DNA from 2 places in the Silvania sp. genome. Region 1 is predicted to be linked to the other one. Evidence: predicted binding sites of a transcription regulator. Region 1 holds the regulator's gene; the other holds the start of a gene.
What was found. The regulator CRP, encoded in region 1, controls carbon source genes, mostly activating them, when cyclic AMP is high. The targets are predictions, from matches to a motif close to ATGTGANNNNNNTCACAT.
Positions count from the first base shown of each region.

Region 2: ACRDD5_RS09730 (PTS mannitol transporter subunit IICBA) is a predicted target of CRP. The motif match lies at 2,945-2,962, and genes of this name have one in related genera.

Region 1 is NZ_JBOGBT010000108.1:70,182-75,630, reverse strand. It holds gene ACRDD5_RS21655 (hydrolase) at 1-866, shown strand, start outside; gene ACRDD5_RS21650 (YheU family protein) at 863-1,081, shown strand; gene ACRDD5_RS21645 (phosphoribulokinase) at 1,112-1,981, shown strand; gene ACRDD5_RS21640 (OsmC family protein) at 2,077-2,481, opposite strand; gene crp (cAMP-activated global transcriptional regulator CRP) at 2,791-3,423, shown strand; gene ACRDD5_RS21630 (YccS/YhfK family putative transporter) at 3,481-5,449, shown strand, end outside.
Region 2 is NZ_JBOGBT010000045.1:31,339-36,787, reverse strand. It holds gene selA (L-seryl-tRNA(Sec) selenium transferase) at 1-283, opposite strand, end outside; gene ACRDD5_RS09745 (glutathione S-transferase) at 359-967, opposite strand; gene ACRDD5_RS09740 (HlyD family secretion protein) at 1,060-2,196, opposite strand; gene ACRDD5_RS09735 (DUF3302 domain-containing protein) at 2,199-2,555, opposite strand; gene ACRDD5_RS09730 (PTS mannitol transporter subunit IICBA) at 3,219-5,135, shown strand; gene mtlD (mannitol-1-phosphate 5-dehydrogenase) at 5,234-5,449, shown strand, end outside.

The DNA of each region.
Region 1 (5,449 bases):
TACCGGACGGTGATTTCGTGGATTTAGCCTGGAGCGAAGATCCCGAGCAGGCCAGACACAAGCCGCGCCTGGTGGTGTTTCACGGTCTGGAAGGTAGCCTGCACAGCCCGTATGCCCACGGCCTGATCCACGCGGCGAAAGCGCGCGGCTGGCTCGGCGTGGTAATGCATTTTCGCGGCTGCAGCGGTGAGCCAAATCGTCGCGAGCGTATTTATCACTCCGGCGAAACGGAAGACGGCACCTGGTTTTTACACTGGCTAAGAGACAACTTTGGCAGCGTCCCAACCGCCGCCGTCGGCTATTCGCTGGGCGGCAACATGCTCGCCTGCCTGCTGGCTAAAGAGAGCGATAATGCTCCGCTGGATGCGGCGGTGATTGTCTCCGCGCCGTTTATGCTTGAGCAGTGCAGCTATCATATGGAAAAGGGCTTTTCGCGGGTTTATCAGCGCTATTTACTGAACTTACTCAAGGCCAACGCCGCGCGTAAGCTGAAAGCCTATCCGGATACCTTGCCGGTCAGCCTGCAACAACTTAAGCGTATGCGCCGCCTGCGTGAATTCGACGATATGATAACGTCTAAGATTCACGGCTTTGCTGACGCCATCGACTATTATCGTCAGTGTAGCGCCATGCCGCTGCTGAATCAGATAACCAAACCGACGCTGATCATCCATGCGAAGGATGACCCTTTTATGGATCATCACTCCATTCCGGCACCGGAGCATCTGCCCGCAAACGTGCAGTATCAGTTGACGGAACACGGAGGCCACGTCGGCTTTATCGGCGGGACGTTGCGTCGACCGAAGATGTGGCTGGAAACGCGCATCCCTGACTGGCTAACCTCTTTTCTGGAGAGAATAAAATGATGATTCCGTGGCAGGATCTGGCTCCCGAAACGCTGGATAGCCTGATTGAAAGCTTTGTATTACGCGAAGGCACCGATTATGGTGAACATGAACGCTCGCTGGAGATGAAAGTCGCCGATGTTAAACAGCAGCTTAAAAGCGGTGAAGCCGTGCTGGTGTGGTCAGAACTACACGAAACGGTGAATATTATGCCTCGCGGTCAGTTTCGCGACTGATCGCCCCCTCTTTCCATTCAGGGAGTTGCTATGTCCGCCAGACATCCGGTTATTGCCGTTACAGGATCCAGTGGTGCGGGTACCACTACCACCAGCCTCGCCTTTCGCAAGATCTTCTCCCAGCTTCATCTCCGGGCAGCGGAAGTGGAAGGCGATAGCTTTCACCGCTATACCCGCCCTGAAATGGACATGGCCATTCGCAAGGCCCGTGATTTAGGCAAACACATCAGCTACTTTGGCCCGGATGCCAACGACTTTGGCCTGCTGGAGCAAACCTTTGCCGAGTATGGGCGCAGCGGTACGGGCCATGCGCGCAAGTACCTGCACACCTACGATGAAGCGGTGCCGTGGAACCAGGTACCGGGCACCTTCACACCGTGGCAGCCGCTGCCGGAACCCACCGACGTACTGTTTTATGAGGGGTTACACGGCGGGGTCGTCACGCCGCAGCACGACGTGGCGCGCCATGTTGATCTGCTGGTGGGCGTCGTGCCGATTGTCAACCTGGAGTGGATCCAGAAGCTGACGCGCGATACCAGCGAGCGCGGACACTCGCGAGAAGCGGTAATGGATTCAGTGGTGCGCTCCATGGAAGATTACATCAACTTCCTCACCCCACAGTTTTCACGCACCCACATTAACTTCCAGCGCGTGCCGACGGTGGATACCTCCAACCCGTTTGCCGCCAAAGCTATTCCTTCGCTGGATGAGAGCTTTGTGGTGATTCATTTCCGCAATCTGGAGGAGATCGATTACCCCTGGCTGCTGGCCATGCTGCAGGGTTCGTTTATCTCGCATATGAATACACTGGTGGTGCCGGGCGGGAAGATGGTGCTGGCAATGGAGCTGATCATGACGCCACTGGTTCAGCGGCTAATGGAAGGGAAGAAGATCGCCTGATTTCGTGCCCGGTGGCGCGATGTTTACCGGGCCTGAGGGTGTATTCCGGGCCCGTAGGCCGGGTACAACGCGCCGCCCGGCTTTTTACGTAAGCCCTACGCCTCGATCACTTCATACGAGTGCGTAATCTTGACTGCTTTTTCCAGCATCAGCGCCACCGAGCAGTACTTCTCAGCCGACAGGTCGACCGCACGGGACACCGCCGCATCTTTGAGCTCTTTGCCGGTTACCAGGAAGTGCAGATTGATATGGGTGAACAAACGCGGCGCTTCTTCACGACGTTCAGACGTTAGCTTCACTTCGCAGTCGGTCACATCGTGGCGCCCTTTTTGCAGGATCGATACCACGTCGATCGCACTGCATCCCCCCGCAGCCATCAGCACCACTTCCATTGGACTTGGCGCTTTGTCACCGGAGTTGCCATCCATCAAAATCTGGTGCCCGGAAGCTGACTCGCCGAGGAACGTTAACCCTTCAACCCATTTAACACGCGCTTGCATTTTATTCACTCCAGGTTTGCATTTTTCATGACAGATTACGCGCCAGTAACAATTCTGGCAACGGAAGGCGACCTGCATCAAGCTGAAGCGAGACACCAGGAGACACGCAGCAAAACCTATGCTAAAACAGTCGGGATGCTACAGTAATACATTGACGTTACACATGTATGCAGAGGACATCACACATTACAGGCTGCTAATTTTGTGACAGCCCGTTTCCCAGGTACGGGGAAGAATTCGATTGCAACCCCAGAGTAAAAGGTGCACATCCTGGCTCTGGAGATAGCTTATAACAGAGGATAACAGCGCATGGTGCTTGGCAAACCGCAAACAGACCCGACTCTCGAATGGTTCTTGTCTCATTGCCATATTCATAAGTACCCATCGAAGAGCACGCTGATTCACCAGGGTGAAAAAGCGGAAACGTTGTACTACATCGTCAAAGGCTCAGTAGCAGTGCTGATCAAAGATGAAGAAGGCAAAGAGATGATCCTCTCTTACCTGAATCAGGGAGATTTCATCGGCGAGCTGGGCTTGTTTGAAGAAGGTCAGGAGCGTAGCGCCTGGGTTCGTGCAAAAACCGCGTGTGAAGTGGCAGAGATCTCCTATAAGAAGTTCCGCCAGCTGATCCAGGTTAACCCGGATATCCTGATGCGTCTCTCTTCGCAGATGGCTCGCCGTCTGCAGGTCACGTCGGAGAAAGTGGGTAACCTCGCCTTCCTGGACGTTACCGGCCGCATCGCTCAGACCCTGCTGAACCTGGCGAAACAGCCCGATGCCATGACCCACCCGGACGGAATGCAAATTAAAATCACCCGTCAGGAAATCGGTCAGATCGTCGGATGTTCTCGTGAGACAGTGGGTCGTATCCTGAAAATGCTGGAAGATCAAAACCTGATCTCCGCCCACGGTAAAACTATCGTGGTCTACGGAACGCGTTAATTCCGTGCAAACGGCGTGACATCGCAAGGTGGCACGCCGTTTTTGTCTCTCTCACCCATGTGGCGCAGACTCATCTATCACCCGGAAGTTAACTACGCACTGCGGCAAACCCTGGTGCTATGTCTCCCTGTGGCTGTGGGTTTGATCCTGGGCTATCTGCAACAAGGTCTGCTCTTTTCGCTCGTTCCGGCCTGCTGCAATATCGCCGGTCTCGATACCCCGCATAAACGCTTTTTCAAGCGCCTGATTGTCGGCGGGTCGCTGTTTGCTGGCTGTAGCCTGGCCGTACAGCTGTTACTGGCGCAGGATATCCCGCTACCGCTAATTCTGACCGTACTGGCGATGACCCTGGGCGTAACAGCGGAATTAAGCTCGTTGCACGCACGTCTGCTGCCCGCCTCGCTGATTGCCGCCATCTTTACCCTGAGCCTGGCGGGGAACATGCCGATCTGGGCGCCGCTTCTGATCTATGCCCTGGGCACCCTGTGGTACGGGCTGTTTAACTGGTTCTGGTTCTGGTTGTGGCGCGAACAACCGCTGCGTGAATCGCTGAGTTTGCTCTATCAACAGCTTGCCGATTATTGCGAAGCAAAATATACCCTGCTGACGCAACACACCGATCCCGAAAAATCGTTACCTCCCCTGCTGGCCCGCCAGCAGAAGGTCGTGGATCTGATTAGCCAGTGCTATCAGCAGCTGCACATGCTGGCAGCCAATAAAAATCATGAATATAAACGCCTGCTGCGCACCTTCCAGGTGGGACTCGATCTGCAGGAGCATATCTCCGTCAGTCTGCATCACCCGCACGAGGTGCAAAAGCTGGTCGAGCGCAGCCATGCGGAATCGGTACTGCGCTGGAATGCCCGGACGGTTGCCGCACGACTGCGCGTGCTGGCGGACGATATTTTGTATCACCGCTACCCTACCCGTTTCACCATGGATAAGCAGCTTGGTGCGCTGGAGAAAATCGCCCGTCAGCATCCGGATAACCCGGTAGGCCAGTTCTGTGCATGGCACTTCAGCCGCATTGCCCGCGTGCTGCGAACCCAGCGCCCACTCTATCCACGCGACCTGATGGCAGATAAGCAGAAACGCCTGCCGCTGATCCCGGCCCTGAGAAGCTATCTTTCGCTGAAATCCGCCGCCCTGCGCAACGCCGCACGCATCAGCGTGATGCTGAGTATCGCCAGCCTGATGGGCGTTGCCCTGCATCTGCCAAAACCCTACTGGATCCTGATGACAGTGCTGTTCGTAACCCAGAACGGCTATGGCGCCACACGGGTACGCATCCTCCATCGGGCGGGCGGCACACTGGCAGGGCTGATTATTGCGGGTATCGCCCTGCACTTCCACGTGGCGGAAGGTTTTACGCTGACGGGGATGTTGGTGATTACGCTGGTGAGTTACCTGTTTATTCGCAAGAACTATGGCTGGGCGATGGTGGGCTTCACGGTCACGGCGGTGTATACCCTGCAGCTGCTCACCCTGAATGGCGATCAGTATATTTTCGCCAGGCTGGTCGATACCCTGATTGGCTGCCTGATTGCCTTTGGCGGGATGGTGTGGCTGTGGCCGCAGTGGCAAAGCGGGCTATTGCGTCAGAACGCCCACGATGCGCTGGAAGCGGATCAGGAGGCTATCCGGCTGATCCTCAGTGACGATCCGCAGCCGACGCCGCTGGCCTGGCAGCGCATGAAGGTTAACCAGGCGCACAACGCCCTGTTCAACTCGCTGAATCAGGCGATGCAGGAGCCCGGCTTTAACTCGGCTTATCTGGCGGATATGAAACTGTGGGTCACGCACAGCCAGTTCATCGTCGAGCATATCAACGCGATGACCACCCTGGCGCGCGAGCATACGATGCTGACGCCAGACCTGGCCCAGCGTTATCTGCAGTCGTGTGAAATTGCCCTTCAGCGCTGTCAGCAGCGTCTGGAATATGATTCAGCCGGTGAAAGCGGCGATGAGAATATCCTGGAAGCACCCGAAACCCTGACGTACGGCCCGATGAGCACGCTGGAACAAC
Region 2 (5,449 bases), on a different contig from region 1:
CCAGATTGGTATGCAGCACCGTGCCCGTCAGGTTAATCACCGGCCGCAGGCCCTGCGGCGCCCCCGCCGTCAGACGTTTTTCCGCTTCCTGTGCCCAGTCATCGCACCATGCCGGCAGGCCGTTTTGTGTGCGGATATGGGCGCGTGCCTCATCCTGCAGCAGGCGTAGGGTATCGACGGTCCGGGTATGACCAAACTGTTCAACAATCGGGATGATATGGGCGTGGCGAAGCAGACGATCGGTCGCGGGAAGTTGGCTGTAGAGCGTGTTCTGAGTAGTCATGAAAGCGCCTGACGGTTGGGGGTCAATGTCAGGCGTAATTGTACCGCGTCCTTCGGGGAAGTGTTATCGACGACATCAAGCCTTTGGCGGTTCGGTGCGGGCAAAACTTTCGCGCTGGAACAGGGTTTCGGCCAGCTTGACCAGTAAAGGGCGATCGACGCACCAGCCTGGCGACACGCGGCGGAAGTTAAGGTAGCCGATGGCGCAGGCAATGGCGATGGTCGCCAGGTTAACGCTATCGGTGGCGAGCGTACCGTCGCGGATCAACTGTTCGCACCGGTCCAGGCTGCGGCTGATTTTCTCGCGCTGGCGCAGCAGTTCTGTTTCTGACTGCTGTGCCGCCGGGCGGGCCTGTTCGCGTACCGAAGTGAGGGCGGCATCCATGATCCCGTCCGCCAGCGCTTCCGTCTGGCGAATAATCAACGCCGCTTTGCCGTCACGCGGCACCATCGCCGGGGCAATGTCCAGCAGCTCGATATAGCTGGCAATGATCGGGGAGTCGAACCAGTATTCGCCGTCATCGGTGACCAGCGCCGGAACTTTGCCCAGCGGGTTATACTGCGCCACGCCGTTTTCGGCCTGGTAAGGTTGTTCATTAACAAATTCAAAGGTGATGCCTTTCTCCAGCAGGAGAACGGAGATTTTACGCACGAAGGGACTGGTATAACTGCCGATAAGTTTCATTGCCTGCTCCTTTTCGCCAACAAAAAAGTAAGTATGGCCCAGGCAATAAAAAAAGGCAGGTCATGCGTCGCGCATGCCTGCCTGAGAAAGGATTAATGATCGAGATAGAGGTAGTGCATCCAGCTGGTCATGCGCAGCAGCACTTTACGCATCACCGACACGTGCGAGAAGTGGTCTGAGTACACCGCTACCTGGGCATAGATACCGTCAGGCAGCGCGTCGACATCGGCATTTGGCTCCAGCTCGATGGTGCCAAGCACACCATCAGTACCCGGAATCACCGTTAACGACTGCAGTGCACCCTGAGCCTGATAAGAACCGCCGGGTACCACAGGCAGGATGCCAGTAAGCTTACCGGAGAAGACCTGGCCTGGCAGGGCATTGAACACCACTTCCGCTTCATCGCCCGGTTTCAGACGCAGTAACGAGTTCTGGCGGAACTGGGCCACGATCTGCCGTTTCTGCTCAGGAATGAACACCATCACCGGACGCAGCGGCAGCGCGGCAGCATAAGTCCCCGGGCGAATCAGCACCTGAGTGATGTAGCCGTTGCTTGGCGCACGCACTATCGTCTGATCGAGGTTATAGGTCGCTTCCGCCAGCTGGGCGCGCAGGGAGGCAATCTGCGACTGCTCCCCATTAGACATGCTGTCTAACTGGCTCTGGATCTGGGTCTGCTCAGCAATCGACCCTTTTACCATCGCATCCTGCGCCAGATAATTCTGTCGGGCGTTATCAATATCGCTTTCAGAGAATGGATTCACCTTCGCCTGACTACCCTTTATATAACGCTGGTAGTCTTTAAACAGTCGGTCGCGCTCGGCGGACACCCGCGTGGTGTTGGCCTGTGCTTCAGACAACTGGGCTTTCAGTACATCAATGTTATGCGTTGCCGTTACCAGATCGGCCTTCAGGCGGTCTACTCGCGCCTGGTACCTGCCCGGATCGAGTTTAAATAACACTTCGCCTTTTTTAATGAGCTGATTATTTTTATCCGTGACTTCGCTCACGACGCCCGTGACCTGCGGCGTAATCGGAATAGAAATAACCGCTTTCTGCGCCGTAAAGGTATACGGGTGGTTATAGTTCATTAATAAAATAAGACCGGCAACAATGAAAATACCCCCCAGTGATGCTGTCGCCAGCGTCCACTGGTTTACCGGAATGCGAAATATTTTAAATATGGCCCACGCAAAGGCGACATAGGTCAATATAATCAACAGATCCATGATTATTGCTCCGACGTGTTCTTAACGGCTGCGGCTTGCACCGCGGCCAGTTTTTGTTCCAGCTCAGCTACGCGCTTTGCCAGCGCATCAACGTCGGGATTACGTTCTGGCGGTTGCATATGGTTTTGCATCCCCCAGCCGCGCTCTGGTTGATAGAGCGTTGCCCAAATCCACAGGAATGGCCAAATGGCGTGGAGCGTAAACAGGCTAATCCACCCGGCAGTATGGATAGCATCGGCATGCGGATGGTTGCGTTTTTTTGCCATGTTATAAGGAATGTCATGAATGGCGATGATTCCATAAAAAAGAACCAGGAATACAAACACCAACACTCCCAGCGCAAAATAGTTGAGAAACATATTTGCCTCACTGAATAAATCGTAAACTCATTAAAACAATTAAATGGTAAGCAACCACATTAATTCACTGTTAAGTAAACAGAATGAAATTCTTATCACAAATTGGCCGGGGAGTATGGTTTTTTATTCTATCTCCATGCAAGTTTAGAAGCGTGACAAAATATATCCTGAAGAATAATAGAGTTAAGTTTACAGTAAGAGCTTAATCTAGCTTGGAACTTTTCGCCATACCACATTGCAGGTGAGTATTTTTAGCTTTTCGTGTTGCATGCTTACATCCTGGCGTCTAGCGCCACAGCAGAGTTTGCCGCCGATCACATCCGGAGAAATCCGACTAAAAATACTTTGTGAAATTGATCACATTTCAGAAACAAACACACGCAATCATAATGTGATCAACTTCACATCAATGGGCTAATTTCGCTTATTTTATGATCGTAAATTTTTTACAGACCGCTGTTTTGTGACTCAGATCACCCCGCCATACCCCATACACATTGCATTTACGTGATTGAGATCACACAAAATTTCACTATCTGGACAGTTAGATAATTAAGTGCCAGATTTCACGTTATCAGAACAGGGCTCGGCTACCTCTGCCGCCGCGCATTAACAATAAACCTCGGGCTCAAGCCTAAGCGTAAACAGAAGAAGGGGTGTTTTATGTCATCCGATTTCAAGATCAAAGTACAAAGCTTTGGTCGTTTCCTCAGCAACATGGTGATGCCAAATATCGGCGCGTTTATCGCGTGGGGTATCATCACTGCATTGTTCATTCCGACAGGGTGGTTGCCGAACGAAACGCTGGCAAAACTTGTTGGCCCAATGATTACCTATCTGCTGCCGCTGCTCATCGGTTATACCGGTGGTCGTCTGGTTGGCGGTGACCGCGGCGGTGTGGTCGGTGCAATCACCACCATGGGCGTGATCGTCGGTGCGGATATGCCGATGTTCCTCGGCGCAATGATTGCCGGTCCGCTGGGCGGCTGGGCAATTAAGAAATTCGACGTCTGGGTTGATGGCAAAATCAAATCCGGCTTCGAAATGCTGGTAAACAACTTCTCCGCTGGCATCATCGGGATGATCCTGGCGATTCTGGCGTTCCTCGGCATTGGTCCGGCAGTTGAAGTGCTCTCCAAAATTCTGGCGGCGGGCGTCAACTTCATGGTTGCCCACGACATGCTGCCGCTGGCGTCCATCTTTGTTGAACCGGCGAAAATCCTGTTCCTCAACAACGCCATCAACCACGGTATCTTCTCGCCGCTGGGTATTCAGCAGTCACACGACCTCGGCAAGTCTATCTTCTTCCTGATTGAAGCGAACCCGGGTCCAGGTATGGGCGTGCTGCTGGCGTACATGTTCTTTGGTCGCGGCAGTGCCAGGCAGTCTGCTGGCGGTGCGGCAATCATCCACTTCCTGGGCGGTATCCACGAAATTTATTTCCCTTACGTGCTGATGAACCCGCGTCTGATCCTCGCCGTAATCCTCGGCGGTATGACCGGCGTGTTCACCCTGAGCGTGCTGGGTGGCGGTCTGGTCTCTCCTGCATCTCCAGGTTCTATCCTGGCGGTACTGGCGATGACCCCGAAAGGTGCTTACCTCGCGAACATCGCGGCAATCTGCGCGGCAATGGCCGTCTCCTTCGTGGTCTCGGCTATCCTGCTGAAAACCAGCAAAGTGAAAGAAGAAGACGATATCGAAGCGGCGACCCGTCGTATGCAGGATATGAAATCCGAGTCTAAAGGTGCTGTAGCTGCAACGCCGCTGGCTGCGGGTAGCGTCTCTAACGACCTGAGCCACGTGCGTAAAATCATCGTTGCCTGCGACGCCGGTATGGGTTCCAGCGCTATGGGTGCAGGCGTGCTGCGTAAGAAAGTCGCGGATGCGGGTCTGAGCAATATCTCTGTGACCAACAGCGCGATTAACAGCCTGCCGCCGGATGTTGACCTGGTGATCACTCACCGCGACCTGACCGAACGTGCGATGCGCCAGGTGCCACAGGCCCAGCACATTTCGCTGACCAACTTCCTCGACAGCGGTCTGTACTCCAGCCTGACCGAGCGTCTGGTTGCCGCGCAGCGTCACGAAGATAACGAAGTGAAAGTGCGTAGCAGCCTGCAGGACAGCTTCGACGAGAGCAACAGCCACCTGTTTAAACTGGGTGCGGAGAACATCTTCCTTGGCCGCACCGCGAGCCACAAAGAAGAAGCGATTCGCTTTGCCGGCGAGCAGCTGGTGAAAGGCGGCTACGTTGAGCCAGAGTACGTTGCCGCGATGCTGGAACGTGAAAAACTGACCCCAACGTATCTGGGCGAATCCATCGCAGTGCCGCACGGTACGGTTGACGCGAAAGATCGCGTGCTGAAAACCGGCGTGGTGTTCTGCCAGTATCCAGCCGGTGTACGCTTCGGTGAAGAAGAAGACGACATCGCCCGCCTGGTGATTGGTATCGCCGCTCGCAACAATGAGCATATCCAGGTGATCACCAGCCTGACCAACGCGCTGGACGATGAAACTGTCATTGAGCGCCTGGCCAACACCACCAGCGTTGAAGAAGTGCTGGCGCTGCTGAACAAGTAAGTTCCCCACTACCCCCTCTCCCACTGGGAGAGGGTTAGGGTGAGGGAAAAGCCTCACCCCAGCCCTCTCGGGTAAAAACATTGATGAAGGTGAATACGATGAAAGCATTACATTTTGGCGCAGGTAACATTGGCCGCGGTTTTATCGGCAAACTGCTGGCAGACGCGGGCATTACCCTGACTTTCGCCGATGTGAATCAGACGGTCCTGGATGCCCTGAATGCTCGTCATAGCTATCAGGTGCATGTGGTCGGTGAAAACGAGCAGATTGACACCGTGACCGGTGTTAGCGCGGTCAGCAGCATCGGTGACGAG